DNA from 4 places in the Enterobacter cloacae complex sp. 394F7 genome. Region 1 is predicted to be linked to each of the others. Evidence: predicted binding sites of a transcription regulator. Region 1 holds the regulator's gene; each other region holds the start of a gene.

Region 1 (7,332 bases):
GATCCGCATAACCCGCTGCGCGGTGCGGTGAGCGAATATGATGCGCTGCACGCCATTTTCAAAATGGTGCGTAAAGGCATGAAAGAGAGCAACTGCAGCCGCGCCATTATGGTGGCGCATAACGCCACGTTCGATCACAGCTTTACGATGGCCGCCGCCGAGCGAGCCTCTCTTAAGCGTAACCCCTTCCACCCGTTTGTGACCTTTGACACCGCCGCACTGAGTGGCCTGGCGCTGGGACAAACGGTCCTGTCAAAAGCCTGTATTACGGCCGGGATTGAGTTTGACGGCACGCAGGCGCACTCCGCGCTGTATGATACGGAGCGCACCGCAGAGCTGTTCTGTGAAATAGTCAACCGCTGGAAGCGTCTGGGCGGCTGGCCGCTGGCGATGGGCGACAGCGAAGAATAAAAAAAAGCGACCTCTTAAGGTCGCTTTTTTATTTGCGCAGAAAATTACTCTGCGTCCGGCTCTTCGGTTTTGTACTTCGCCGCCGTCTCTTTGATCAGCTGCTGCAGTTCGCCGCGCTGATACATTTCAATCAGGATATCGCAACCGCCAACCAGTTCACCGTCGACCCACAGCTGCGGGAACGTCGGCCAGTTCGCGTATTTTGGCAGCTCAGCGCGGATGTCCGGGTTTTGCAGGATATCAACGTAAGCAAAACGTTCACCACAGGCAGACAGCGCCTGAACCGCTTGCGCGGAGAAGCCACAGCTTGGCAGCTTCGGAGAACCTTTCATATACAGCAGAATTGGGTTTTCAGCGATCTGGCGCTGGATTTTTTCAATAGTGGTGCTCATGTCTTGCTTCCTTTAACTTCTGTTACGGCATTAGTCTGACATTGTAGCGGTTCAGACTGGCATCGGAAAATAACATTTTTGTCACGTATAGCTATTTTATCGCGAGTGGCGAAAAGTTGCATTGTAAATGGTGCTTAACCCTGCGGCAGGCAGGGTTTTGCTTAGGGCGTGAACAATTGTGCGACAAATCGATGAATTTTTTTGCACTTGCTAACGAAACAGGTTTTTAGATTGAAAAATGCTATTAACTTCTCGGGTTTTTATGGATTAGAATCGACGGGCTTTGTAAATCACACGCGGGTATTATTGATGACCTGCATTTATCAGGGGACTGCCCAGTGGCGCGGATAAATAAAATCTCGATCACGCTCTGTGCTTTACTGTTTACATCACTCTCTTTCACGCCAGCGGCAAACGCCTCTCAACAGGCGCGGCACTCTGCTGTGCAAAAAACGCATCTGGCAAAAACCACAGAACGTAAAAAAAAGACTACCAGTAAGAACGAAAAGAAAAAAACAACCGCTCAAACGAAAAAGACCGCCTCCAGCAAATCGAAATCAACATCTTCCCGCACTGCCCTCGCATCGAAACGTAAAGCCTCAAAAACTGCTGCCAACCTCGTAACGGAAAAATGCACCACGCGCAAAGGGCATAAAGCCAAATGCACGAAAGTGACAAAAATTGCCGACGCGCATAAGGTTCGGGTACAGAAAGCGCAAAAAACGGCGATGAATAAGCTGATGGGGCAAATTGGGAAACCGTATCGCTGGGGTGGCACCTCTCCCCGCACCGGTTTTGACTGCAGCGGGCTGGTGTATTACGCCTATAAAGATCTGGTGAAATTCCGCATTCCGCGCACCGCCAATGAAATGTACCACCTGCGCGACGCCGCCCCCGTTAACCGTGGCGAGCTGCAAAATGGCGATCTGGTCTTCTTCCGCACCCAGGGTCGCGGTACGGCTGATCACGTCGGCGTGTATGTGGGTAACGGGAAGTTTATTCAGTCCCCACGAAGCGGTCAGGACATTCAGATCACCTCGCTTAGCGAAGACTACTGGGTGCGTCACTACGTCGGCGCACGCCGCGTCATGACGCCGAAAACCATCCGCTAAACCCTGCCCTGCCGTCACCACGGCAGGGTAAGTTCCTCTTTTGCATACCCTTTCAATTTGCTATCCTGTCCTTGTTGTCTGTGTGGTTATTGGCAACGCAAAATACAATAAGGAGAGAAGCAATGTCGTTCGAATTACCTGCACTACCGTATGCAAAAGACGCCCTGGCACCGCACATTTCTGCGGAAACCCTGGAATATCATTACGGCAAACATCACCAGACCTATGTCACCAACCTGAACAACCTGATCAAGGGCACCGATTTTGAAGGCAAAACGCTGGAAGAGATCGTCCGCAGTTCAGACGGTGGCGTATTCAACAACGCTGCTCAGGTGTGGAACCACACCTTCTACTGGCACTGCCTGGCACCAAATGCTGGTGGCGAGCCGACCGGTGAACTGGCTACTGCGATTAACGCCGCCTTTGGCAGCTTTGCGGAGTTCAAAGCGAAATTTACCGATGCCGCAATCAAAAACTTCGGTTCTGGCTGGACATGGCTGGTAAAAGAGGCCGATGGCAAACTGGCTATCGTCTCCACGTCTAACGCGGGTACACCACTGACCACCAGCGCGACACCGCTGATGACCGTGGATGTCTGGGAACACGCGTACTACATTGATTACCGTAACGCGCGTCCTAACTACCTGGAGCACTTCTGGGCACTGGTTAACTGGGACTTTGTGGCGAAGAACTTCGCCGCGTAAGAGAGACGCAGAAGGGTTTCCCCTTCTGCGTTTTTTTATTCGGCAGCACAGGCCGCTTCAGGCTGTTTACGACCCGACATCATCACTAACAGCAGGCCAAGCGCGGCAATAATGGCCCCCATCACCGGCACAAAGCTGTATCCCAGACCACCCGAAATCACAGCACCGCCCGCTGCGGCACCGAGCGCATTGCCCAGGTTGAACGCACCAATATTCACCGACGATGAAAGACCCGGCGCCTCATGCGCGACGCGCATTACGCGCATCTGCAGCGGCGGAACCACGGCAAAAGTGGCCGCACCCCAGACGACCATCGCAATGGCCGCGCCAAACTCATTACGCGCCAGCCAGGGAATGGCAATCATGATGACAATCAGCAGGGTCAGAAAACCCTTCAGCGTTCCGCTCACGGAGCGGTCAGCAAATTTCCCGCCCAGATAGTTACCAATCGAGAAGCCCACGCCAATCAGCACCAGCATCGCGGTGATAAAGATCGGCGTCGCGTGAGTGATGTCATGCAGCACCGGCGAAATATAGGTGTAAAGGGTAAACATCGCCCCGGCACCCAGCACGGTGGTGAGCAGCGCCGAGAGCACCTGCGGACGCATCAGTACCGACAGCTCTTTACGTACCTCAGGACGCTCACCAGCGCTGCCTTTCGGCAGAGAGAAGAACAACGCCACCATCGCGACAACGCCCAGTACGGCGGTTGCGAGGAACGACATACGCCAGCCAATGACCTCACCCAGCCAGGTGGCCGCAGGAACGCCGCCAATGTTGGCGATGGTCAGGCCCATAAACATGGTTGCCACGGCACTCGCCTGCTTGTGTTTGGGCACCACGCTTGCCGCCACCACCGACCCCAGCCCAAAGAAAGCGCCGTGGTTAAGGCTTGTCAGAATGCGTGACAGCATCAGCGTGGTGTAATCCGGCGAAATGGCGGAGAGCACGTTGCCAAGGGTAAAGATAGCCATCAGGAAAATCAGCGCATTGCGGCGCGCTCGGTGGGAAAGCAACAGCGTCATCAGCGGTGCCCCTACCATCACACCAATGGCATAGGCGCTGATTAACATCCCGGCTGCAGGGATAGAGACGTCCACACCGCGGGCGATAACCGGTAAGAGTCCCATAGGGGAAAATTCAGTGGTGCCAATCCCAAAAGCGCCAATCGCCAGGGCCAGCAGGGGAAAATTGATTTTCATGCGTCAACTCCGGATGCCGTGTCATGTGGTGACACAGAACAAAGAAGCCGAAAGCATGACATCAATCACAAAAAATGAGAAGTTAACAAATTGGCAAAAGATTTTTGCCGGAGATGTAACAATCAGGACGAGCGGGAGAGAGCGAACGCCCCCTCCGCGTAAATCAGTGCAGTGCAGCCGTCAGACCTGCAGCAACAATCAGCGCCAGCACAATAACGGTGGTGAACAGCGAAAACTTCAGATCGGAACTCATCAATTTTTCTCCTTTTAATCCCCCCACGAAAAGTGAGCTTGCTCATTTTTACACAATTTACGTCAAAAATCTTCCAGGATTTAAACGGATAACCACTTTAGCTCTTCCCCTTTTCATCAAGATAGGACAAAATTCCACGCTAAATTTATTAGCGTACCGGCCATTGACCCCCTCCTGACGTCCCGTGTCGTTTTCCTGGCGTGCCGCAATTCAAAATTGCGTGATAAGGGTGAGAGAAGGCAAACGTTTACCTTCAAGGTTTTCAGGAGTTTAGGATATGGTCTGGAGTGACATTTAATGGCAACAATTAAAGACGTAGCAAAACGCGCAAACGTTTCCACTACAACCGTATCACATGTAATTAACAAAACCCGCTTCGTGGCGGAAGAGACGCGCAACGCCGTCTGGGCGGCAATCAAAGAGCTGCACTACTCGCCGAGTGCCGTTGCGCGTAGCCTTAAAGTTAATCACACCAAATCCATTGGTTTGCTGGCGACCAGCAGTGAAGCGGCCTATTTTGCCGAAATCATCGAAGCGGTTGAGAAAAACTGCTTCCAGAAAGGCTATACCCTTATCCTCGGCAACGCGTGGAACAATATTGAAAAACAGCGCGCCTATCTGTCGATGATGGCGCAAAAACGCGTGGATGGCCTTCTGGTGATGTGTTCCGAATACCCGGAATCTGTCCTTTCCATGCTGGAAGAGTATCGTCATATCCCAATGGTGGTGATGGACTGGGGCGAAGCGCGCGCCGACTTTACCGACTCCGTCATCGATAACGCCTTCGAAGGCGGTTATATGGCGGGTCGCTATCTGATTGAACGCGGTCACCGTGAAATAGGCGTGATCCCGGGGCCGCTTGAGCGCAACACCGGTGCTGGCCGTCTGGCCGGGTTTATGAAGGCGATGGAAGAAGCGCTGATCACCGTGCCGGAAAACTGGATCGTGCAGGGCGACTTTGAGCCGGAGTCTGGCTACCGCGCCATGCAGCAGATCGTTTCTCAGCCGCATCGTCCAACGGCGGTGTTCTGCGGCGGGGACATCATGGCGATGGGGGCCCTGTGTGCAGCCGATGAGCTGGGCCTGCGCGTGCCGCAGGATATTTCCGTGATCGGCTATGACAACGTGCGCAACGCGCGCTTCTTCACGCCTGCGCTGACCACCATCCACCAGCCGAAGGACTCCCTCGGTGAAACGGCCTTCAATATGCTGATGGACAGGATCGTCAACAAACGTGAAGAGTCGCAGTCCATTGAAGTTCACCCGCGCCTTATCGAGCGCCGTTCCGTTGCGGATGGTCCATTCCGCGACTACCGTCGTTAATCTCGTGTGGAGCCAGCTAAGCTGGCTCCCGTAGCCATTCCCGGTTAAGCGTTTCGCTGTCTCCCAGATAATCCAGTAGCCATGCCATGGCGGGCGACACATCATTTTGTTGCCACGTCAGGCAGCAGGCCGCATCCGGGAACGGATTCTCCAGCGTCAGCTCGACCCATTCACCGGTATCGATTCTCGGCTTAGCGAAATGGACGGGAACCATCGCGACGCACAGCCCGGCGCTGAGGCAGGTCGCGGAGGATTCCCAGTCCGGCGCTACCACCCGCCGCTGGTTATCAAGAAGCCAGGTAATACGTTTTGGCAACGAGCGCGAGGTATCCTCCAGCACCAGCGACGGCCAGTTGCGCAGCGTGTCGTCACTCAGCGGTCCCTCCAGGGCAGCCAGCGGATGATCGTGTGCCACGACGCATTTCCAGCTCAACATGCCCATATCGCGAAACGCATAGCGCCCCCCGACGGGGATCGCCTGGGTTGCGCCAATCGCCATCTCTGCCCTGCCGTCCGCCAGCGCGTCCCAGACCCCGTTGAATACCTCCTGCGAGACACGAAGTTCAACGTCTGAAAAATGGCGATAGAAATCCACGATCATCTGCCGGGTACGCTCCGGCTTAACGATATTGTCCACGGCGATGGAAAGATGTCCGCGCCAGCCGTTGGCGATCTGCTGGCACTGTTCGCGAGTGATCTGCATTTTTTTGATAACAGAACGCCCTTCTTTCAAAAACCACGCGCCAGCAGGCGTTAATTCCACATCGCGATGCCGCCGTTCGAACAGCGGAACCGCCAGCCACTCTTCAAGCTGCCGCACCGTGTAGCTGATAGCCGAAGGGACGCGGTGCAACTCCTGTGCCGCACCGCTAAAGCTGCCGTTACGCGCGACAGCATCCACCACTTCAAGAGAATAATCTGACCACATTTTCTGCCTGCAAAAAATTTGAATGCAACCGCCAAATATTAGCGTTTCACAACCCGCTTTGCACTCCCTACACTCTGCGCCAGTGTCTACCTGCCTCCTCAAGGAGAATAAAACAATGCAACCCAGGAATGGATTTTTAGTCTGGCTCGGCGGTTTGAGCGTGCTGGGCTTTTTGGCCACCGATATGTACCTGCCCGCGTTTGCGGCGATGCAGGAAGATCTGCAAACGCCAGCCGCGGCCATCAGCGCCAGCCTGAGTTTGTTCCTCGCCGGTTTTGCCATCGCACAGCTGCTCTGGGGCCCGCTCTCCGATCGCTTCGGGCGTAAACCGGTGCTGTTACTGGGCCTGGCCATTTTTGCCGCAGGCTGCCTGGGAATGTTATGGGTACGCGATGCGACCTGGCTGCTGGTGCTGCGCTTTGTTCAGGCCGTCGGCGTCTGTGCCGCGGCGGTAACCTGGCAGGCTCTCGTGACCGACTACTACCCGGCCAACCGTACCAACCGCATTTTCGCCACCATTATGCCGCTGGTTGGCCTGTCACCCGCCCTCGCTCCCCTGCTGGGCAGCTGGATCCTCGCGCACTTTGACTGGCAGGCCATTTTTGCCACGCTGTTTGCCATCACCCTGGTACTGATGCTGCCAGCGTTTGCCCTCAAGCCCGCGCATCAAAAAGAGGTGCATGCTGACGCCAAACCGATCACGTTCCTCTCCCTGCTGAGCGCCAAAGCGTATCGTGGTAACGTCCTGGTCTATGCCGCCTGCTCGGCGAGCTTCTTCGCCTGGCTCACCGGCTCGCCGTTTATTCTGCACGATATGGGGTACAGCCCGGCCGCCATTGGCCTGAGCTATGTCCCGCAGACCATCGCCTTCCTGCTGGGCGGATACGGCTGCCGTGCGGCGCTGCATAAATGGGAAGGCCAGCAGATGCTGCCCTGGCTGCTGGCGCTGTTTGCCTTGAGCGTGGGCGCGACCTGGGCCGTTGGGTTTATTCCAGGCGTCGGTCTGG
Region 2 (7,332 bases), on a different contig from region 1:
TCGGTAAGCCTTTTCTCGCGGCCTGTCTGGGCGGGGCGGTGGGCGGGGCGCTAATCAGCTACTGGAAAGTTGCCACTGTTATCACCTTTGGACTCTCAGGTTTACCGCTGGCGCTCACCATCGTGACCGGAAAAGTCATGCTCTATCTGTTAGGCTATCTGGTAGCGGTGATCGCCGGGTTCCTGTTTACCTGGCTGGCAGGATTCAACGACCCAGAGGAGTAAGGTTTGGCTAATCACGAGCGTCGTGTTGTCTTTTTCGACCTGGATGGAACGCTACATCAGCAGGATATGTTCGGTACGTTTATGCGCTACCTGCTGCGGCGTCAGCCCCTGAACGCACTGCTCGTCTTACCTTTGTTACCCCTGATTGGCCTTGCGCTGCTGGTGAAAGGCCGGGCAGCGCGCTGGCCAATGAGCCTGCTGCTCTGGGGCTGTACCTTCGGCCACAGTGAAGCCCGGCTCAAACAGCTTGAGCAAGACTTTGCGCACTGGTTTCGCGATCATGTGACGGCGTTTCCGGTTGTGCAGGCACGGCTGACCAGCTACCTCGATGCGAACGACGCCGATATCTGGTTGATTACCGGCTCGCCGCAGTCGCTGGTAGAGCAGGTCTATTTTGATACGCCGTGGTTGCCGAGAGTGAACCTGATCGCCACGCAGATCTCTCGTGGTTACGGCGGGTGGGTATTGAGCATGCGCTGTCTGGGGCATGAAAAGGTGGCCCAGCTGGAGATGCGCATTGGCACGCCGCTGCGCCTGTATAGCGGTTACAGTGACAGTAAGCAGGACAACCCGCTGCTCTATTTTTGCCAGCACCGCTGGCGCGTCACGCCTGCGGGTGAACTTCAGCAACTCGAATAGTTTTATCCATAGCGGGTGTGTATAATGCCGCCCGCTTTTCGACTGGAGTATCAACCGTTGTCCAACCCTGAATTCTCACACGAATACTGGATGCGCCATGCGCTCACCCTTGCCCGGCGCGCCTGGGACGAGGGAGAAGTGCCCGTGGGTGCGGTGCTTGTCCATAACAACCAGGTGATTGGAGAAGGGTGGAACCGCCCGATTGGTCGCCACGATCCTACCGCTCACGCAGAAATCATGGCGCTTCGTCAGGGTGGGCTGGTACTGCAAAACTACCGTCTGCTCGACACCACGCTGTATGTCACGCTTGAGCCATGCGTCATGTGTTCCGGCGCGATGGTGCACAGTCGTATCGGTACGCTGGTCTTTGGCGCGCGGGATGAAAAAACCGGTGCTGCGGGCTCGCTGATGGACGTGCTTGGACACCCGGGAATGAACCATCAGGTGAAGACTATCGGTGGGGTGCTTGCACCAGAGTGTTCGGGGCTATTAAGTGATTTCTTTCGAATGCGCCGTCAGCAGAAAAAGCAACAAAAGGCAGAATTGAAGTCGTCGGGCGATTAATTTCGTCCGGTGCCACAACCGGATAGCTTTGCGCCAGCTGTTTCGCCTCTGTCGCCTCTTTTTCCTTCTCCAGCAGATATCCCACCAGGCTAATCTGATATTTACGAATATTTTCCACGTAGGCATAAGCCTCATGTCCGCGCGCATAGCCGTAGGTGAGCTTGTTGTACCACGGCTTCTGGCTCAGGAGCGGGAGACGCTGTTTTACGTCAGACCAGCTGTCGGGGTTGCCTTTTGTTTTTGCCGTCAGAGCCCGGGCGTCGAGCATGTGGGCATAGCCCATGTTGTAGGCGGCCAGCGCGAACCAGATACGCTCCTCTTCCGGCACTGTCTCGGGCACTTTGGCCATCATATCCTGCAGGTAGCGCGCGCCGCCGCTGATGCTCTGTTCCGCATCGGTACGGTCGGTCAGCCCGAGGCTCTGCGCGGTATTTTTAGTCAGCATCATCAGGCCGCGCACGCCGGTGGGGGAGGTGGCCTGGGTGTCCCAGTGGGACTCCTGATACGAGATAGCCGCCAGCAGTTTCCAGTCAATCTCCTGCGCATATTTTTCGAACAGAGGCTGCAGGTCAGGCAGGACGCTGTCTACCGCGCGCAGGAAGCTGCGGGTGTCAACGTAGTCAAAGTCATCACCATGGCCGAGGTACTTCTCTTCCAGGCGTGCCAGGGTACCGTCTTCATTAATGGTGTTATAAAAATCGAGCATGGCCGCAGAGAGGGTCTGATCGTCATCAAGATGAGTAAACCAGGTCACGGGCTGTTCGTCCGTCACGTCCAGCGCCACGGCGATTTCAGGATGCACGCGCTGGAACAGACTGATCGCCACGGAGTCGGCGATGGTGTAAGGCAATTTCTGATCTTTGACCTGGCCCAGCAGCTCCGTTGTGCCGAGTTTAGGGTCAACGGTCCAGCTCAGGTCAGGGTATTTCTTCTCCTTCAGCTCACGCAGATCGTCAATCACCACATGGCCCGGGGCAATCGTCAGCTGTTGAGCGTTGATCGAGGCCAGCGTACGCGGGCGCAGGCTACCGACGCGATAGACCAGCTGCTGTGAAACGGAGTAATAGGTCGGGCCCGGCTGGTAATTCTTGCTGCGCTCGCTGTTGTACACCAGCCCGGCGGCGAGGATATCGGCATCGTTGTTATCCAGGTCATCAAACAGCTGGCTGATGTTCTGGCGCACGGTGATTTTGAGCTTCACGCCGAGGTAATCGGCAAACTGCTGAGCCAGCTCATAATCCAGACCGATGGTTTTGCCGTTGATGTCGCTGTAAATCAGCGGAGAGTTAAGCGTGCTGACACGCAACTCCCCCCGCTCCTGAATGGCGGCGATACGGTTTTCGGCTTTGCCGAACCAGGGGATGGAAGGCCAGAGGGCCACTGCCAACAGCAACGTTACAATGCCGATGAGCAGATAATTAATCTTTAATTTTTTCAATTAGTTAATTCTCTGCGACGCCGGTTGCCTTAGTATGCTGTAGCCATGTTAAAAATAAGGTTTGCCATTGATTGAGCGGCATTTTGCGTAAAGTTACGCCACTTGGCAACAAATTAGAGAGAGAGGTCACATCTATTGTTAAACGACGCCGTCGATTTTATTTCGACGCAAACGGTTTCGTCGACGCTCAGGATTCTCTATAATGACGCCCGTTTTCCCCCCTTGCGCACACTGTAAGCGCCCCGGCGCTTCGAAGACGAGAGACTTATGATGGAAATTCTGCGTGGTTCGCCTGCACTGTCTGCCTTCCGTATTAACAAACTGCTGGCACGTTTTCAGGCAGCCGACCTTCCGGTAAGCAATATTTACGCTGAGTATGTCCATTTTGCTGACCTGAATGCCCCCCTGAATGCAGAGGAGCGCGTACAGCTGGAACGCCTGCTCAAGTATGGCCCAAGTCTGAGCAGCCATACCCCAACCGGTAAACTGATCCTTGCGACGCCTCGTCCAGGCACCATCTCCCCCTGGTCTTCCAAAGCGACTGACATCGCTCACAACTGTGGTCTGAACCAGATTAACCGTCTGGAACGCGGCGTGGCGTATTACGTTGAAGCCTCCACCCTGAGCGACGCCCAGTGGCAGGCGGTGGCCGCAGAGCTGCATGACCGCATGATGGAGAGCGTATTTGCTTCTCTGGATGATGCGCAGAAACTTTTCTCCCACCATCAGCCTGCGCCAGTACAGAGCGTGGATTTGCTGGGGCAGGGCCGTCAGGCGCTGATTGACGCTAACCTGCGTCTCGGCCTGGCACTGGCAGAAGATGAGATTGACTACCTGCAGGATGCGTTCGTTAAGCTGAACCGCAACCCGAACGACATCGAACTCTATATGTTCGCGCAGGCTAACTCTGAGCACTGCCGCCACAAGATTTTCAACGCCGACTGGATTATTGACGGCGAACAGCAGCCGAAGTCGCTGTTCAAAATGATCAAAAACACCATGGAGAAAACCCCTGACCACGTGCTGTCTGCCTATAAAGACAACGCCGCGGTGATGGAAGGTTCCGAGGTGGGCCGCTTCTTCGCCGATCGCGAAGCGGGGCGCTATGACTTCCATCAGGAGCCGGCGCATATCCTGATGAAAGTGGAAACTCACAACCACCCAACGGCGATCTCTCCGTGGCCGGGTGCGGCAACCGGTTCCGGCGGTGAAATCCGTGACGAAGGGGCGACGGGCCGTGGTGCGAAACCAAAAGCGGGCCTGGTCGGTTTCTCTGTTTCCAACCTGCGTATCCCGGGCTTTGAACAGCCGTGGGAAGAAGATTTCGGCAAGCCAGAGCGCATCGTGACCGCGCTGGACATCATGACCGAAGGTCCACTGGGCGGCGCGGCATTCAACAACGAATTTGGTCGTCCGGCACTGAACGGTTACTTCCGTACCTATGAAGAGAAAGTGGACAGCCACAACGGCGAAGAGCTGCGCGGCTACCACAAACCGATCATGCTGGCGGGCGGGATCGGCAACATTCGCGCCGATCACGTGCAGAAAGGTGAGATCGTCGTCGGTGCGAAGCTGATCGTCCTCGGTGGACCGGCGATGAACATCGGTCTGGGCGGTGGTGCGGCCTCTTCAATGACATCCGGTCAGTCTGACGCCGATCTCGACTTTGCCTCCGTTCAGCGTGACAACCCGGAAATGGAACGTCGTTGCCAGGAAGTGATCGACCGCTGCTGGCAGCTGGGTGATGCAAACCCAATCCTCTTTATTCACGACGTTGGCGCGGGCGGCCTGTCCAACGCCATGCCGGAGCTGGTGAGTGACGGTGGTCGCGGTGGCCGTTTCAACCTGCGCGACATTCTGAGCGATGAGCCGGGCATGAGCCCGCTGGAGATCTGGTGTAACGAATCTCAGGAGCGTTATGTGCTGGCCGTCGCAGCCGATCAGCTGCCGCTGTTTGACGAGCTGTGCCGCCGCGAGCGCGCGCCGTACGCGGTAATCGGTGAAGCGACCGAAGAGAAACACCTGACCCTGAGCGATACCCATTTCGACAACCAGCCAATCGATCTGCCGCTGGACGTGCTGCTCGGCAAAACGCCGAAGATGACCCGCGACGTGCAGACCCGCAAAGCGGCGGGCAACGCGCTGGATCGTCAGGGTATTACCGTAGCAGACGCGGTGAATCGCGTGTTGCACCTGCCTGCGGTGGCGGAGAAAACCTTCCTGGTCACCATCGGCGACCGTACCGTGACCGGTATGGTCTCGCGCGATCAGATGGTGGGGCCATGGCAGATCCCGGTGGCGAACTGCGCCGTGACCACCGCGAGTCTCGACAGCTACTACGGTGAAGCGATGGCGCTGGGCGAACGTACCCCGGTAGCGCTGCTGGACTTCGCGGCCTCTGCTCGTCTGGCCGTCGGTGAAGCACTGACCAACATCGCCGCGACCCAGATTGGCGATATCAAACGTATCAAATTGTCCGCGAACTGGATGGCCGCTGCCGGTCACCCGGGCGAAGACGCGGGCCTGTATGAAGCTGTGAAAGCGGTGGGTGAAGAGCTCTGTCCTGCGCTCGGCCTGACCATTCCAGTGGGTAAAGACTCCATGTCGATGAAAACCCGCTGGCAGGAAGGCAACGAGCAGCGCGAAATGACTTCACCGCTGTCGCTGATCATCTCCGCGTTTGCCCGTGTGGAAGACGTGCGCCATACCGTGACCCCACAGCTGTCGACCGAAGACAACGCCCTGCTGCTGATTGACCTGGGTAAAGGTCACAACGCGCTGGGTGCCACCGCGCTGGCACAGGTTTACCGTCAGCTGGGTGATAAACCGGCGGACGTGCGTGATGTGGCACAGTTAAAAGGCTTCTACGATGCCATTCAGGCGCTGGTGGCGCAGCGTAAACTGCTGGCCTACCACGACCGTTCCGACGGCGGCCTGCTGGTGACCCTGGCGGAGATGGCCTTCACCGGACATTGCGGTGTTGAAGCGAACATCGGAACGCTTGGCGAAGATCGTCTGGCGGCACTGTTTAACGAAGAACTCGGCGCGGTGATTCAGGTGCGCGCGGCCGATCGTGACGCGGTTGAAGCCCTGCTGGCTCAGCACGGCCTGGCAGACTGCGTACACTACCTGGGTAAAGCCGTCCAGGGTGACCGTTTCGTCATTGAAGCGGATGGCCATGCGGTGTTCAGCGAAAGCCGCACCACGCTGCGTATGTGGTGGGCGGAAACCACCTGGCAGATGCAGCGCCTGCGTGATAACCCGGACTGTGCCGATCAGGAACACAACGCCAAGGCCAACGACAACGATCCTGGCCTGAACGTGAAGCTCTCCTTCGACATCAACGAAGACATCGCTGCACCGTACATTGCGACCGGCGCGCGTCCGAAAGTCGCCGTGCTGCGTGAGCAGGGCGTCAACTCCCACGTTGAGATGGCTGCGGCCTTCCACCGTGCGGGCTTTGATGCCATCGACGTTCATATGAGTGACCTGCTGGCAGGTCGCACCGGTCTGGAAGATTTCCATGCGCTGGTGGCGTGCGGCGGTTTCTCCTACGGTGACGTGCTGGGTGCCGGTGAAGGCTGGGCGAAGTCCATTCTCTTCAACAACCGCGTGCGCGATGAGTTCGAAAGCTTCTTCCATCGTCCGCAAACCCTGGCGCTTGGCGTGTGTAACGGCTGCCAGATGATGTCTAACCTGCGCGAGCTGATCCCGGGCAGTGAAGCGTGGCCACGCTTTGTGCGTAACCAGTCCGACCGCTTTGAAGCACGTTTCAGCCTGGTAGAAGTGACTCAGAGTCCGTCTCTGCTGCTGCAGGGAATGGTAGGGTCGCAGATGCCAATCGCCGTTTCTCACGGTGAAGGTCAGGTAGAAATGCGTGATGCCGCCCATCTGGCTCAGCTTGAGAGCAAAGGCCTGGTGGCGCTGCGCTTTGTTGATAACTTCGGCAAGGTGACGGAAACCTATCCGGCTAACCCGAACGGCTCGGTGAACGGGATCACGGCGGTCACCAGCGAAAGCGGCCGTGCGACCATCATGATGCCACACCCTGAGCGTGTGTTCCGCACCGTGAGCAACTCCTGGCACCCGGAAAACTGGGGCGAGGACAGCCCGTGGATGCGTATCTTCCGCAACGCACGTAAACAGTTGGGTTAATCGATATTGCCCTTTAAAGCCCGGTACGCGAAAGCGCTACCGGGCTTTTTTATGTGTGTCGCAATTTCGCGACAGACCCGTAATGCCGCTGTCTCCAAATGGAGACATTTAACTCTTTGATTTATATATGGCAGGTGTGGTTCCCGTTAAGGTGTTGCTGATTAGCGACACTTAGCCTGGAAATCATTCAGCGAGCAATTAACGGTGGAAACCCATAAATTATATAAATATCAATGCGATAATATATTTATTTGCATTCTGGCACATCTATTGCATAATATTAATCAGTGGCTCATTCACCTTCTTATGTCA
Region 3 (7,332 bases), on a different contig from region 1:
GGTGGGGTGTTTCGCCCTGCGCGAACGCGGCGGCTTTATCGTCGCGATGCGAAGCGGCATCTGGCTTTCCGATAAACACGGTCTGCTGCAGCGCAAAGTCTGTGATAACCCGTCGAATCCGCAGCTTGCGCGTTTCAATGATGGGGGAACCGATCACCGGGGCCAGTTCTACGCCGGGACCTTCTGGGCACCGGGTGATTACAACGGGGCGCTGCTGATGCGCATTGATAACGATCTGACGCCAAAAGTTATCCAGTGCGACATTCATGGCCACAATGGTCTGGCATTCAGCCCCGACCAGCGGTGGATGTTTACTTCTGATACGCCAAACGGCGTTATCTACCGTACCCCACTGGATGAGCAGGGGGAACCCGGTAAAAGGGAGGTATTCCGCCGGTTCAACGACGGCGAAGGGATACCTGACGGTGCCGCGATGGACGTGGAAGGCTGTTACTGGAGTGCGCTGTTTGATGGCTGGCGCATCGCGCGCTTTTCACCTCAGGGAGAGCAACTGGAAGAGTACCGTATGCCGGTCCGTTGCCCAACGATGGTCTGCTTTGGCGGTGACGATATGAAAACGCTGTTTATCACGACCACCCGGGAAAATATGGATGCGCAGGAGGTGGCGCAATATCCCCTCTCCGGCGCTATCTTCACCCTGCCGGTCAGTGTGGCAGGGATGAAGAAAAGCCGGTTTATCGAACGTTAGCTTGGGTCAACCGGTACCACGTTTTCGCTCGGATAACAGCCCAGCACCTTCATTGAACGGGTGATTTCGCTCAGTTCACGCAGGGCTTTCTGCATGGACGGCGATTCCAGGTTGGCCTGAATGTCGAGATAGAACATCTCTTCCCACGGATTGCCGTGAATCGGGCGCGATTCGAGTCGGGTCATGATCAGATTGTGGTTACGCAGTACCAGCAGCGCTTCAACCAGTGCGCCTGCCTGCTGCCCGGTTGCCATCAACAGGGTGGTTTTGGCGGGCACCTGATCAGAGACATTAATGGCTTTGCGTGCCAGCACGATGAAGCGGGTAATGTTTTGCGTCTGGTTTGCCAGGTTACGTTCCAGAACCTGGAGACCATACAGCGCACCGCCCGCCTCGCTGCCCAGCGCCGCGACGGTAGGGGAGTTTGCCTGGGCGACTTTTTCCATCGCCGCGGAGGTGCTTTCGGTGTACTCAATTTTCCAGTTCGGATAACGGTTCAGGAACTGACTGCACTGCTGGAACGGCTGCGGATGGCTGTAGACCGTCTCGATGGTGCTCAAATCGGTTGAGCCAGAGACCAGCACGCAGTGATCGATAGGGATTGTCAGCTCCCCAACCAGCGACAGGCTGGTGTGTTGCAGCAGATCGTACACGTCGTTGATGGCACCGGAACTGGTGTTCTCAATCGGCACGACGGCGTAATCCGCCTGGCCGGTTTCCACCTGATTGAAAATATCGGCGAACTTTGCGCAGCCGCTCTCAATGAACTCTTCAAAATGACGTGCAGCGTACTGGCGGGCAGCCAGATGGGAGTAGGAGCCCTTAGGGCCAAGAAACGCGATGCGGGCAGAGTGCGGGTTGGTTTTATTCAGATGCTGCTGCAACAGCGCTTGCTGGGTCAGAACAGAGTCTTCGATGATGAGCTGGAACAAACGGGTGATGTAATGTGCGTCAAGATGATGGGCTTTGCCGAGTTGAATCAGACGTTCCAGCAGGTCGCGTTCGCGGTCGATATCACGTACCGGACGGTGGGAGTCCAGTTTGGCTTTACCCACTTCGATGGCGAGCGCGCGGCGTTCAGCCAGAAGTGCCAGTAATTTTTCATCCAGCGCGCTGATTTTTACTCGCAGATCCAGTAACGGGTTTTCCGGTGTCATAGTGTTGTCTGTCTCGTTTTATCGTTATCAATAAAAAAGGCCTCCCGGTGTGGGAGGCCTTGTTGTTCGTCTTCGCATTCTTTATCACACGACGAAACGCCTCCCGTTCAGGGGAAGGTAAAAAAGAATGCGAAGAAAAACGGCGTTAGTTTCATGAAATCATCCTGTGGTTGATAACGTTAAAGTACCCGTACTGTTTTCACCCTGTCAATAAAAAACGCGCCCGAAGGCGCGTTGGCGGTAAACTCAATTTAAAGGATTACTCTTCTTCAACTTCTTCCGCGAAGCTGGCGTCTTTCACCGAGGTCGTGGCGCGACGGGCTTCACCTTTGTGCTGCACTTTATTGAGCTGCCGTTCCAGCTTGTTGATCAAATCGTTAATAGCGGTGTACATATCCTCGTGTTTTGCGCTGGCGACCAGATGGCCGTTTGGAGTATTGATAGTTGCGTCAGCGATGAAACCCTGCGGCTCCTTAGACAGGATGATATGTGGATTAATCAAGTGTGTTTGCCATTTATCCAGTTTGGCGAGACGGTCTGCGACGTGCTGGCGAATTGCCGGGGTAATTTCCATTTGTTTGCTGGTAATGTTCATTGTCATAAATTTTACCTCTTGTCTTTCCGTCTTGGTGATTCCAGCATACCTGTCCTAATGTCAAAATGTGTGATTTAGATCACGTTATTTTGTCGGTTTTTGTCAGGGAATCTTTTTTGTGAGGCAGGGCAGGAAGAGGTGAGATTTACCTTGTCGAAGGCAAAAATTGCGGTCATAGTTGATAGGATGTGTTGAAGCTAAACCGCTTCAGCTTTGTCTGAATTGAATAAAAAAACGGCAGCCCGCGGGCTGCCGTTTTGCTTTGACGTCGCTATCAGGTGTTGCTGCTGTTCGCGGCGATGATTTTTGCTACCTTGTCTGCCTGTGCGGTCATCTGCATCTGGCGGTAAGCATTCTCCATCAGCTTCAGGCCGTCGCGGGTCGCCTGCGTATCCGGATAATCACGCAGCATTCCTTCTACACGGTTAACCACGGCAACCCATGCGCCACGGCGGGTGTAGTATTCAGCAACCGAGTATTCGTATTTCGCCAGACGGTCTTTCAGGAATACCAGACGTTTGGTGGCGTCGGTCACGTACTGGCTGTTCGGATAGCCGCGCACCAGTTTGGAAAAGTCGTTGAACGCATCACGCGCATGCTGCGGGTCACGGTCGGAGCGATCCACACCGAAGAAGCCCTGCAGGGCACTGTCATCCAGCGCCATGTTGGTCAGACCGCGCATGTACATTACATAGTCGATGTTAGGATGAGTCGGGTTCAGACGCATGAAACGATCGATGGTTGCCTGAGCCAGCGGCAGATCGGCATTTTTATAGTATGCGTAGATGAGATCTAACTGTACCTGCTGCGAATACGGACCAAATGGATAGCGATTATCCAACGCTTCCAGTTGCGTTATCGCCTGTTTCCAGTTACCGTCCTGCAACTTTTGTTGTGCAGTCGCATAGATTTCATTCGGCGGATTGTCAGGGACCTGTTCATTTGAACCGGAGCAGCCCACCAAAGCCAGGCTCAACGTGGCCGCTGCCACCAGATATTTCATGCGCGTCATGACGTTTTGACTTTCCTCAAATGTTTGTCCGGGAGAAACTCTGTTCCTGCTCCCGATTAAGACCAGCTACAATAGCACACTATATTAAACGGCAAAGCCGTAAAACCCAACGTTAAACGAAGAAGCAGTTTATGGCACAACGAGTAGAACTCACCGCAACAGTCTCCGAAAATCAGCTCGGTCAACGCTTAGATCAAGCTTTGGCCGAATTGTTCCCTGATTATTCGCGTTCACGCATAAAAGAATGGATTCTTGACCAGCGCGTGCTGGTAAACGGTAAAGTCTGGGACAAACCGAAAGAGAAAGTGTTAGGTGGGGAAGCTGTCGCCATCAATGCTGAAATCGAAGAGGAAATCCGCTTCGAGCCACAGGATATCCCACTGGATATCGTCTATGAAGATGATGACATTCTGGTGATTAACAAGCCGCGCGACCTGGTTGTTCATCCGGGAGCGGGGAATCCTGACGGTACGGTACTTAACGCACTTCTCCATTATTATCCGCCGATTGCTGATGTGCCGCGTGCCGGTATCGTGCATCGTCTGGATAAAGACACCACCGGTCTGATGGTGGTGGCAAAGACTGTACCTGCCCAGACTCGCCTGGTGGAATCACTGCAGCTGCGTGAGATCACCCGCGAATATGAAGCCGTGGCTATTGGCCATATGACTGCTGGCGGTACGGTTGATGAGCCGATCAGCCGTCACCCTACCAAACGTACTCATATGTCGGTGCATCCGATGGGTAAACCGGCGGTAACGCACTATCGCATTATGGAACATTTCCGCATTCATACGCGTCTGCGCCTGCGTCTGGAGACCGGTCGTACCCACCAGATCCGCGTGCATATGGCGCACATCACCCATCCGCTGGTGGGGGATCAGGTTTACGGTGGTCGTCCGCGTCCGCCAAAAGGAGCATCGGACGAGTTCATTAGCGTACTGCGCAAGTTTGATCGTCAGGCGCTGCACGCCACCATGCTGCGCCTTTATCACCCTATTTCAGGGATTCAAATGGAATGGCACGCGCCGATCCCGCAGGATATGGTGGAGCTTATCGACGCCATGCGCGCGGATTTTGAAGAACACAAAGATCAAGTGGACTGGTTATGACCAAACTGATTGTTCCGGAGTGGCCACTGCCTGAAGGTGTGGCTGCCTGCAGTTCAACCCGCGTTGGCGGGGTAAGCCAGGGGGCGTGGGCGTCTTTGAACCTTGGCGCACACTGCGGCGACAACCTGGAACACGTTGAAGAAAACCGCTCGCGGCTGTTTGCTGCGGGCAACTTACCGTCTAAACCGGTGTGGCTTGAGCAGGTTCACGGTAAAGCCGTGCTGAAGTTGACGGGAGAACCCTACGCGTCTAAACGTGCCGATGCCTCCTACAGCGATACGCCGGGAACAGTATGCACGGTGATGACAGCCGATTGTCTGCCGGTGCTGTTTTGTAACCGTGCGGGTACCGAGGTTGCGGCTGCTCATGCGGGCTGGCGTGGTCTGTGTGAAGGCGTGCTGGAAGAGACCGTCGCCTGCTTCAAAGACGATCCTGCAAATATCATTGCCTGGCTTGGCCCGGCAATTGGTCCTCAGGCATTCGAGGTGGGCCCAGAGGTTCGTGAAGCGTTTATGGCAAAAGATCCGCAAGCCGTTAACGCTTTCGAACCTGTGGGGGAAAAATATCTGGCCGATATTTATCAGCTTGCCCGTCAGCGTCTGAATAATGTCAATGTGACGCAGATCTTCGGCGGTGACCGCTGTACGTTCACCGAAAAGGGTGATTTCTTCTCTTATCGCCGTGACAAGACCACGGGGCGTATGGCAAGTTTTATTTGGCTGATATAACCTAAAGAATCAAGACGATCCGGCACGTGCTGTTTTCTTTTCACATAATTCAGGTCATTAACCTTGAATAATTGAGGGATGACCTCATTTAATCTCCAGTAGCAAATTTGACCTGTTATGGGAGGAGTTATGCGTCTGGATCGTCTTACTAATAAATTCCAGCTTGCTCTCGCCGATGCCCAGTCCCTTGCACTGGGGCACGACAACCAATTCATCGAACCTCTTCATTTAATGAGCGCCTTGCTGAATCAGGAAGGGGGATCGGTACGTCCATTATTAACGTCTGCTGGCATTAATGCTGGCCAGTTACGCACTGCCATCGATCAGGCGCTGAGCCGTTTACCGCAGGTAGAAGGTACCGGCGGTGACGTTCAGCCGTCCCAGGATCTGGTGCGGGTGCTGAACCTTTGCGACAAGCTGGCGCAAAAACGTGGGGACAACTTTATTTCGTCGGAACTGTTTGTTCTGGCGGCGCTTGAATCACGCGGTACCCTGACCGACCTGCTGAAAACTGCCGGCGCAACCACGGCCAATGTGACTCAGGCGATTGAGAAAATGCGTGGGGGTGAAAGCGTGAACGATCAGGGAGCCGAAGACCAACGTCAGGCTTTGAAAAAATTTACGGTCGATCTGACCGAGCGTGCTGAGCAGGGTAAACTTGACCCGGTGATCGGCCGTGATGAAGAAATTCGCCGTACTATTCAGGTTCTACAGCGCCGTACCAAAAACAACCCGGTGCTGATTGGTGAACCGGGTGTTGGTAAAACCGCCATCGTTGAAGGACTGGCGCAGCGTATTGTAAACGGTGAAGTACCGGAAGGGCTGAAAGGCCGCCGTGTACTGGCGCTGGATATGGGGGCGCTGGTCGCCGGGGCGAAGTATCGCGGCGAATTCGAAGAGCGTCTGAAAGGGGTGCTTAACGATCTGGCTAAACAGGAAGGCAATGTCATTCTGTTTATCGATGAGTTGCACACCATGGTCGGTGCCGGTAAAGCAGACGGCGCGATGGATGCCGGGAACATGCTGAAACCTGCACTGGCACGCGGTGAACTTCACTGTGTGGGTGCCACGACGCTGGACGAGTACCGTCAGTACATTGAAAAAGATGCTGCGCTTGAACGTCGTTTCCAGAAGGTGTTTGTCGCGGAACCAAGCGTGGAAGATACCATCGCGATCCTGCGTGGTCTGAAAGAACGTTATGAGCTGCACCACCATGTGCAGATCACTGACCCGGCGATTGTTGCGGCAGCGACGCTTTCGCATCGTTATATCGCCGACCGTCAGTTACCGGATAAAGCGATCGACCTTATCGATGAGGCCGCATCCAGCATTCGTATGCAGATAGACTCGAAGCCGGAAGAGTTGGACAGACTCGACCGTCGTATCATTCAGCTCAAACTGGAACAGCAGGCACTCAAGAAAGAGTCTGATGAAGCCAGTAAAAAACGCCTCGATATGCTCAATGAGGAACTGGACGATAAAGAGCGCCAGTATTCTGAGTTAGAAGAAGAGTGGAAGGCAGAGAAAGCGTCACTCTCTGGCACTCAGACCATTAAGGCTGAACTTGAACAGGCAAAAATTGCCATCGAACAGGCGCGTCGTGTCGGTGACCTGGCGCGAATGTCAGAGTTGCAGTACGGCAAAATCCCTGAGCTGGAGAAACAGCTTGAGATTGCGACGCAGTCTGAAGGTAAAACGATGCGTCTGTTACGTAACAAAGTAACGGATGCGGAAATTGCTGAGGTGCTGGCGCGCTGGACCGGTATTCCGGTAGCACGCATGATGGAAAGCGAACGCGATAAACTGCTGCGCATGGAGCAGGATCTGCATCAGCGCGTGATTGGCCAGGACGAGGCGGTTGAAGCGGTTTCTAACGCCATCCGTCGTAGCCGCGCCGGATTGTCTGATCCTAATCGTCCGATTGGTTCGTTCCTGTTCCTGGGCCCTACCGGGGTGGGTAAAACCGAGCTGTGTAAGGCGCTGGCTAACTTTATGTTCGACAGTGACGACGCGATGGTG
Region 4 (7,332 bases), on a different contig from region 1:
GATTCCATTCGTGAACAGGTCGATGCTATGCAGCATCTGACGTTGCAGGACGACGAATACCAGTGGCTTTCCGGCCTGCCTTTCTTTAAAGCGGACTATCTGAACTGGCTGCGCGACTTCCGTTATAAGCCAGAGCAGGTCACCGTCACGAATGATAACGGCAAGCTGGATATTCGCCTTGAAGGCCCATGGCGTGAAGTGATCATGTGGGAAGTTCCGTTGCTGGCTGTGATCAGCGAGCTGGCTCACCGCTACCGTTCGCCGGAAACCGGGGTGACTCAGGCACTGGCCGCGCTGGAAAACAAACTCGCAGGGTTTGCCACCCTGACGGATGGGTTGGATATGTCCCGCTTCCGTCTTATGGACTTTGGCACGCGTCGCCGTTTCTCCCGCGACGTTCAGCAGGCCATTGTTCAGCGTCTGCAGCAAGAGTCGTGGTTCGTGGGCACCAGTAATTACGATCTGGCACGTCGTCTGAACCTGACACCCATGGGTACCCAGGCGCATGAATGGTTCCAGGCGCATCAGCAGATCAGTCCAGATCTGGCCAACAGCCAACGCGCCGCACTGGCCGCGTGGCTTGACGAGTATCCGAATCAACTCGGCATCGCCCTGACCGACTGTATCACGATGGATGCGTTCCTGCGTGATTTCGGCCCTGAGTTCGCTGAGCGTTACCAGGGGTTACGTCATGACTCCGGGGATCCGGTTGAATGGGGTGAGAAGGCGATAGCGCATTACGAAAAACTCAGCATCGACCCGATGAGCAAGGTGCTGGTCTTCTCCGACAACCTCGATCTCGCGAAAGCGGTTGAACTCTATCGCCATTTCAGTACCCGAGTGAACCTGAGCTTCGGGATTGGCACCCGTTTAACCTGCGACATCCCTCAGGTAAAACCGCTGAATATCGTGATAAAACTGGTGGAATGTAACGGCAAGCCGGTAGCCAAGCTCTCCGATAGCCCGGGTAAAACCATCTGTCATGATAAAGCGTTTGTCCGCGCGTTACGCAAAGCTTTCGATCTCCCTCAGGTCAAAAAAGCCAGTTAAGCGCTTAAGGGAGCCAAATGGCTCCCTACTTCTTATTTATTTCTTAATTCTTCTCTTTTGACTGCGAAATTTACTTGTCTGATAGCGGATGGCAGGTAACATAGATATCCCCCCATTTGGGTGGACAAGTGTTTATTTTTTCCGACTATTAACAGAGAGAATATTATGAGCGTTGTGCCTGTAGCCGACGTACTCCAGGGCCGTGTCGCCGTTGACCAGGAAGTCACCGTGCGCGGATGGGTGCGTACCCGCCGAGATTCTAAAGCTGGCATCTCCTTCCTTGCCGTCTATGACGGTTCCTGCTTTGATCCTGTACAGGCCGTCATTAATAATTCTCTGCCCAATTACAATGATGACGTTCTGCACCTGACAACCGGTTGTTCCGTAATTGTTACCGGCGTGGTTGTCGCATCACCGGGTCAGGGTCAGAGTTTCGAAATTCAGGCCACTGCCGTTGAAGTAACTGGCTGGGTTGAAGATCCTGATACCTACCCGATGGCCGCAAAACGTCACAGCATCGAATATCTGCGTGAAGTGGCTCACCTGCGTCCACGCACCAACCTGATTGGTGCGGTGGCACGTGTCCGCCACACGCTGGCGCAGGCACTGCATCGCTTCTTCGATGAGCAGGGTTATTTCTGGGTATCTACCCCGCTGATCACCGCCTCCGATACCGAAGGCGCTGGCGAGATGTTCCGCGTTTCTACGCTGGATCTGGAAAACCTGCCGCGCACGCCAGAAGGTAAAGTGGACTTTGACAAAGACTTCTTTGGTAAAGAAGCCTTCCTGACGGTATCTGGCCAGCTCAACGGCGAAACCTACGCCTGTGCGCTGTCTAAAATCTATACCTTCGGCCCAACCTTCCGAGCGGAAAACTCCAACACCAGCCGTCACCTGGCAGAATTCTGGATGCTGGAGCCTGAAGTGGCTTTCGCAGATCTGAACGATGTCGCTGGCCTGGCGGAAGCCATGCTCAAGTACGTCTTCAAAGCGGTACTGGAAGAACGTGCTGATGACATGAAATTCTTCGCTGAGCGTGTCGATAACGAAGCGATTGCACGTCTGGAGCGCTTTGTTTCCTCCGACTTTGCCCAGGTGGATTACACCGATGCGGTCGCTATTCTCGAGAAATGCGGTGAGAAGTTTGAGAACCCGGTTTACTGGGGCGTGGATCTCTCTTCCGAGCATGAGCGTTACCTGGCTGAGAAGCACTTTAAAGCACCGGTTGTTGTGAAAAACTACCCGAAAGACATTAAGGCGTTCTATATGCGCCTTAACGAAGACGGTAAAACCGTTGCCGCAATGGACGTACTGGCACCGGGCATTGGTGAAATTATCGGTGGCTCCCAGCGTGAAGAGCGTCTGGACGTGCTGGATGCGCGCATGCAAGAGATGGGGCTCAATCCGGCGGATTACAGCTGGTATCGCGATCTGCGCCGTTACGGTACTGTGCCACACTCAGGCTTTGGTCTGGGCTTCGAACGTCTGATCGCCTACGTCACAGGTGTTCAGAACGTACGTGACGTTATTCCGTTCCCACGTACGCCGCGTAATGCCAGCTTCTAAGTAACCAAAATCATAATGGCCAGCATTTGCTGGCCATTATTTTATTCTGCTCTGTCAATTTTCGTCAGCGTAAAGTAAGCACCTTTCAACTTTGACCCCGTCACAACCACTAGTTGTTACGTTTTGTTTCCACGAAATATCTACGAACAAAAAATAAACCCTATTCTTATTGCGATTATTTAATCCTCAAGCAATAGCACAAATTTCAACCAAAATCACAGCCATCCAGAAGTCCCTTTTGGGTCATAAGAAAAAATGAGTCGTTGAAGGTGCGCGTATACGAATTGCCTTTATCTAAATTAATTATAAGGAATTCATATATATAGTAATCTGCCTGCCGTTTAATTCGCCAGGTCTTTCTGAAATTTGAGGTGGTTCACAAAGTTCCGAAAAATACACATTTAGTTACATATAATTTCTTTTTGTTACTCAATCTTGAAAACTGTAGCACTTTCAGGCTAGCGAAACGCTTCTATGAATGGAAAGATGCCTGACAGATACATAAAGACACCAAACTCTCATCAATAGTTCCGGAAATATTTATTGACGGAATTTATTGGCGGCAGTGGCGAGTGTCATAAAAAAACCAATGAGGGTAATAAATAATGATGAAGCGCAATATTCTGGCAGTGGTAGTCCCTGCCCTGCTGGTAGCCGGTGCAGCTAACGCTGCAGAAATCTATAACAAAGACGGCAACAAACTGGATCTGTACGGGAAAGCAGTTGGCCTGCATTACTTCTCTGATAATGACGGCAACGATGGCGACAAAACTTATGCTCGTCTGGGCTTCAAAGGCGAAACCAAAATCAACGACCAGATGACCGGCTATGGTCAGTGGGAATATAACTTCCAGGGTAACAACTCTGAAGGCGCTGATGCTCAGTCAGGTAACAAAACCCGTCTGGCATTCGCAGGCCTGAAATTCGGTGACGCAGGTTCCTTCGACTACGGTCGTAACTATGGCCTGGTTTATGATGCAATCGGTATCACCGATATGCTGCCTGAGTTCGGTGGTGACACCGGCGTGAGCGATAACTTCTTCTCTGGTCGTACCGGTGGTCTGGCGACTTACCGTAACAGCGGCTTCTTCGGCCTGGTTGATGGTCTGAACTTTGGCGTTCAGTACCTGGGCAAAAATGAGCGTACCGATGCGTTGCGTTCCAACGGTGACGGCTGGGCAACCTCTCTGAGCTATGATTTCGATGGCTTCGGTATCGTCGGTGCTTACGGCGCGGCTGACCGCACCAATGCCCAGCAGAATCTGCAATGGGGTAAAGGCGATAAAGCTGAGCAGTGGGCAACCGGTCTGAAATATGACGCGAACAACATCTACCTGGCAGCACTGTACGGTGAGATGCGTAACGCGGCTCGTCTGGACAATGGTTTCGCTAACAAAACTCAGGACTTCTCTGTTGTAGCTCAGTATCAGTTCGACTTCGGTCTGCGTCCATCCATCGCTTACTACAAATCTAAAGCGAAAGACGTAGAAGGCATCGGTGACGAAGACTACATCAACTACATCGACATCGGCGCGACTTACTACTTCAACAAAAACATGTCCACCTATGTTGACTACCAGATCAACCAGTTGAAAGACGACAACAAGCTGGGCATCAACAACGATGATACCGTTGCTGTAGGTCTGGTTTACCAGTTCTAATCAGTACACCACTTTGTTATATGCTTAATGAACAGGGCTTCGGCCCTGTTTTTTTATGCCTGACAGAAAATAATGGCGACTTTTGAAAAGCCGCACGCTTTTCGTCGCAAACGGTTGGCATTTTGTAAATCTACCGTTAACCTGATAGCGGATTTCACTTCTGTAATCACAATGGAACTTCGTCATGTTTGAGAACATTACCGCCGCTCCTGCCGACCCTATTCTGGGCCTGGCCGATCTGTTTCGTGCCGACGACCGCCCTGGCAAAATCAACCTGGGTATTGGTGTATATAAAGATGAAACCGGCAAAACCCCAGTACTGACCAGCGTAAAAAAAGCTGAGCAGTATCTGCTGGAAAATGAAACCACCAAGAATTACCTCGGTATTGATGGTATCCCTGAGTTTGGTCGTTGCACGCAGGAGCTGCTGTTCGGTAAAGGTAGTACAATTGTGAGCGACAAACGCGCGCGCACAGCACAAACGCCTGGCGGTACCGGCGCACTGCGCGTGGCGGCGGATTTCCTTGCAAAAAATACCGCTGTTAAGCGCGTATGGGTAAGCAACCCAAGCTGGCCGAACCATAAGAGCGTCTTTAACTCTGCGGGTCTGGAAGTGCGCGAATATGCCTACTACGACGCCGCAAACCATGCTCTGGACTTCGACGGTCTGCTGGCGAGCCTGAGTGAAGCCCAGGCGGGCGACGTGGTACTGTTCCACGGCTGCTGCCACAACCCAACCGGCATTGATCCGACGCTTGAACAGTGGGAACAGCTGGCAAAACTGTCAGTCGATAAAGGCTGGCTGCCGCTGTTTGACTTCGCTTACCAGGGCTTCGCCCGTGGTCTGGAAGAAGACGCTGAAGGTCTGCGCGCTTTCGCAGCCGTCCATCAGGAGCTGATCGTTGCTAGCTCCTACTCCAAGAACTTTGGCCTGTACAATGAGCGTGTTGGTGCCTGTACGCTGGTCGCAGCAAACGAAGAGACTGCCGATCGTGCGTTCAGCCAGATGAAATCAGTTATCCGCGCTAACTACTCTAACCCACCAGCACACGGTGCTTCTGTCGTTGCCACCATCCTGAGCAACGATGCGCTCCGCGCGATTTGGGAACAAGAGCTCAACGATATGCGTCAGCGTATTCAGCGCATGCGCCTGCTGTTTGTGAACACCCTGGCAGAGAAAGGTGCAGACCGTGATTTCAGCTTTATTACTAAGCAGAACGGTATGTTCTCTTTCAGTGGCCTGACCAAAGAACAGGTTCTGCGTCTGCGTGAAGAGTTTGGCGTGTACGCCGTGGCCTCTGGCCGCGTGAACGTTGCAGGTATGACCCCTGACAACATGGCGCCACTGTGCGAAGCAATCGTCGCCGTACTGTAATGTAATTAGCGCCCACAAAAAAGCCTGCACGATGCAGGCTTTTTTTATTATCCGGATTTACCAGACAGGCATTTCATCCTGAAGGAAGAGGTTATGCACCCGCTCGTAGCCCAGCGTCGACATCGGGCCGTGTCCAGGGATAAACGTCACGTCATCGCCCAGCGGCAATAACTTCTGTTTAATAGACTGGATCAGCTGTCCGTGGTCGCCACGCGGGAAATCGCTGCGCCCTACGCCACCTTTGAAAATCACATCGCCGGAAATCAGCAGACGGGACTGGTCATCAAAGAAGACAATATGGCCTGGCGTATGCCCAGGACAATGCAACACCTGTAAAGTCACATTCCCTACGTTCACACGCTCTCCTTCGTTTAACCAGCGATCGGGCGTCAATGGCTGACACTCATCGAGGCCAAACATGCGGCTTTGGGCTGGCAAACCCTGCAGCCAGAACTCATCTTCTTTTTCCGGACCGATCACCGGCACTCCATAGTGCTGTGCCAGCTCCGCCGCTGCGCCAACATGGTCAAGGTGACCATGCGTCAGTAAAATCTGCATCAGCGTCACACCGCTTTCTGCAACTTCCTGTTTGATCTTCTCAGCGTCACCGCCGGGATCGACAAGCGCGGCCAGTTTGGTTTGCTCACACCAGATCAATGAACAATTCTGGGAGAACGCCGTAACCGGAATAATACGATAGTTCATACTGCTCCTGTGTTTCGTTATTACCAGTGCCGAACTGGACCGGTATCAATATGCACAAAGTTACTACTTGGGTAATATCCTACACCACCTGCGCGCATAGATAACGCAGCTTTGCGAATATTGGCTAACGAAACGCCTTCAATATGGAAATCCATTGCCTGTCCCCTGGTGTGATAGCTTTTTTTCGCTACCCCACGGCTGCGGGCGCGCAATTCATTATTGGTATCAATGGAACGATAACCGGAAATGAGTTGCACCGGCTTGCTGGTACCCAGCAGGCCCTGAAGGCGGAACAACTGGTCAAATAATCCTGGGTCGATGGCTTTTACTTTATTCGCGCGGAAATCACGGAAAAAATGGTTAAGTCTTGCTAATTCATCCTGAATATAGCCTCTGCCATCGAAGAATTCCGCTTTTAGCGACTCACCAGTATGCAGATTGTTGAGCGTTAAAATACGCGGACGAGGTGTCGAGAGGGTGGCAAATGCTGGCGTCGGCAGGATGGCCGCTGCGCCGAGCGCAACGCCACCTAACGCCAGCAGTTTGCGGCGATTAGCGTCAAATTTGTCCATGATAATCAGGTCTACAGGTCAAAGAAATCGTAATATGCTTAGCGCACGAAGGGCACCTTAACTGGCAAAGCCAACGACGTCAAGGCACCCAACCCCAGCAAACACGCGGCTTCCAGCCATATCGCCACGTATTTGCCCTAACTTACGACAACCTATTTTCCCGAACTGCTTCATTTACCTGATTAATTGTTCAGCTTTTGGCAAAATTTGTGCGCCGGATCGCGCCGTGAGATCATAATTGTAAATATCTGTACGATACTGGGTACGTCCATCTTCACCAACAAACGCCGTCAGATAGTAAAGATTGACCGGTATATTGTGTCGAATGTTAACGTAACGGGTGTCCCCCTGCTTGAGGGCATCGGAGATCCGCGTGTCGTTCCAGCCCGCATCCTGCAACAGC

The links. Region 1 encodes PurR, which represses purine synthesis genes. Its sites were predicted from a motif close to CANGCAAACGTTTGCNTG; they were not measured.
Region 2: a site for PurR is predicted at 3,030-3,047, ahead of purL (phosphoribosylformylglycinamidine synthase). Genes of this name have one in related genera too.
Region 3: a site for PurR is predicted at 2,565-2,582, ahead of raiA (ribosome-associated translation inhibitor RaiA). Genes of this name have one in related genera too.
Region 4: a site for PurR is predicted at 4,381-4,398, ahead of AC2FAK_RS13120 (amino acid aminotransferase). Genes of this name have one in related genera too.

Annotation. Positions count from the first base shown of each region.
Region 1 is NZ_JBXWCS010000004.1:161,322-168,653, reverse strand. It holds gene rnt (ribonuclease T) at 1-411, shown strand, start outside; gene grxD (monothiol glutaredoxin 4) at 456-803, opposite strand; gene AC2FAK_RS07770 (C40 family peptidase) at 1,142-1,915, shown strand; gene sodB (superoxide dismutase [Fe]) at 2,038-2,619, shown strand; gene AC2FAK_RS07760 (MFS transporter) at 2,655-3,821, opposite strand; gene cydH (cytochrome bd-I oxidase subunit CydH) at 3,985-4,074, opposite strand; gene purR (HTH-type transcriptional repressor PurR) at 4,372-5,397, shown strand; gene punR (DNA-binding transcriptional activator PunR) at 5,414-6,325, opposite strand; gene punC (purine nucleoside transporter PunC) at 6,441-7,332, shown strand, end outside.
Region 2 is NZ_JBXWCS010000012.1:17,052-24,383, forward strand. It holds gene AC2FAK_RS17360 (PTS transporter subunit EIIC) at 1-224, shown strand, start outside; gene yfhb (phosphatidylglycerophosphatase C) at 228-863, shown strand; gene tadA (tRNA adenosine(34) deaminase TadA) at 888-1,427, shown strand; gene mltF (membrane-bound lytic murein transglycosylase MltF) at 1,315-2,865, opposite strand; gene purL (phosphoribosylformylglycinamidine synthase) at 3,133-7,020, shown strand.
Region 3 is NZ_JBXWCS010000010.1:1,142-8,473, reverse strand. It holds gene AC2FAK_RS15400 (SMP-30/gluconolactonase/LRE family protein) at 1-709, shown strand, start outside; gene pheA (bifunctional chorismate mutase/prephenate dehydratase) at 706-1,866, opposite strand; Phe leader region at 1,897-2,022, opposite strand; gene pheL (pheA operon leader peptide PheL) at 1,974-2,021, opposite strand; gene raiA (ribosome-associated translation inhibitor RaiA) at 2,126-2,467, opposite strand; gene bamD (outer membrane protein assembly factor BamD) at 2,736-3,473, opposite strand; gene rluD (23S rRNA pseudouridine(1911/1915/1917) synthase RluD) at 3,605-4,585, shown strand; gene yfiH (purine nucleoside phosphorylase YfiH) at 4,582-5,313, shown strand; gene clpB (ATP-dependent chaperone ClpB) at 5,443-7,332, shown strand, end outside.
Region 4 is NZ_JBXWCS010000008.1:51,916-59,247, reverse strand. It holds gene pncB (nicotinate phosphoribosyltransferase) at 1-1,050, shown strand, start outside; gene asnS (asparagine--tRNA ligase) at 1,216-2,616, shown strand; gene ompF (porin OmpF) at 3,222-4,277, shown strand; gene AC2FAK_RS13120 (amino acid aminotransferase) at 4,462-5,652, shown strand; gene AC2FAK_RS13115 (MBL fold metallo-hydrolase) at 5,710-6,357, opposite strand; gene mepK (peptidoglycan L,D-endopeptidase MepK) at 6,378-6,929, opposite strand; gene ldtD (L,D-transpeptidase) at 7,104-7,332, opposite strand, start outside.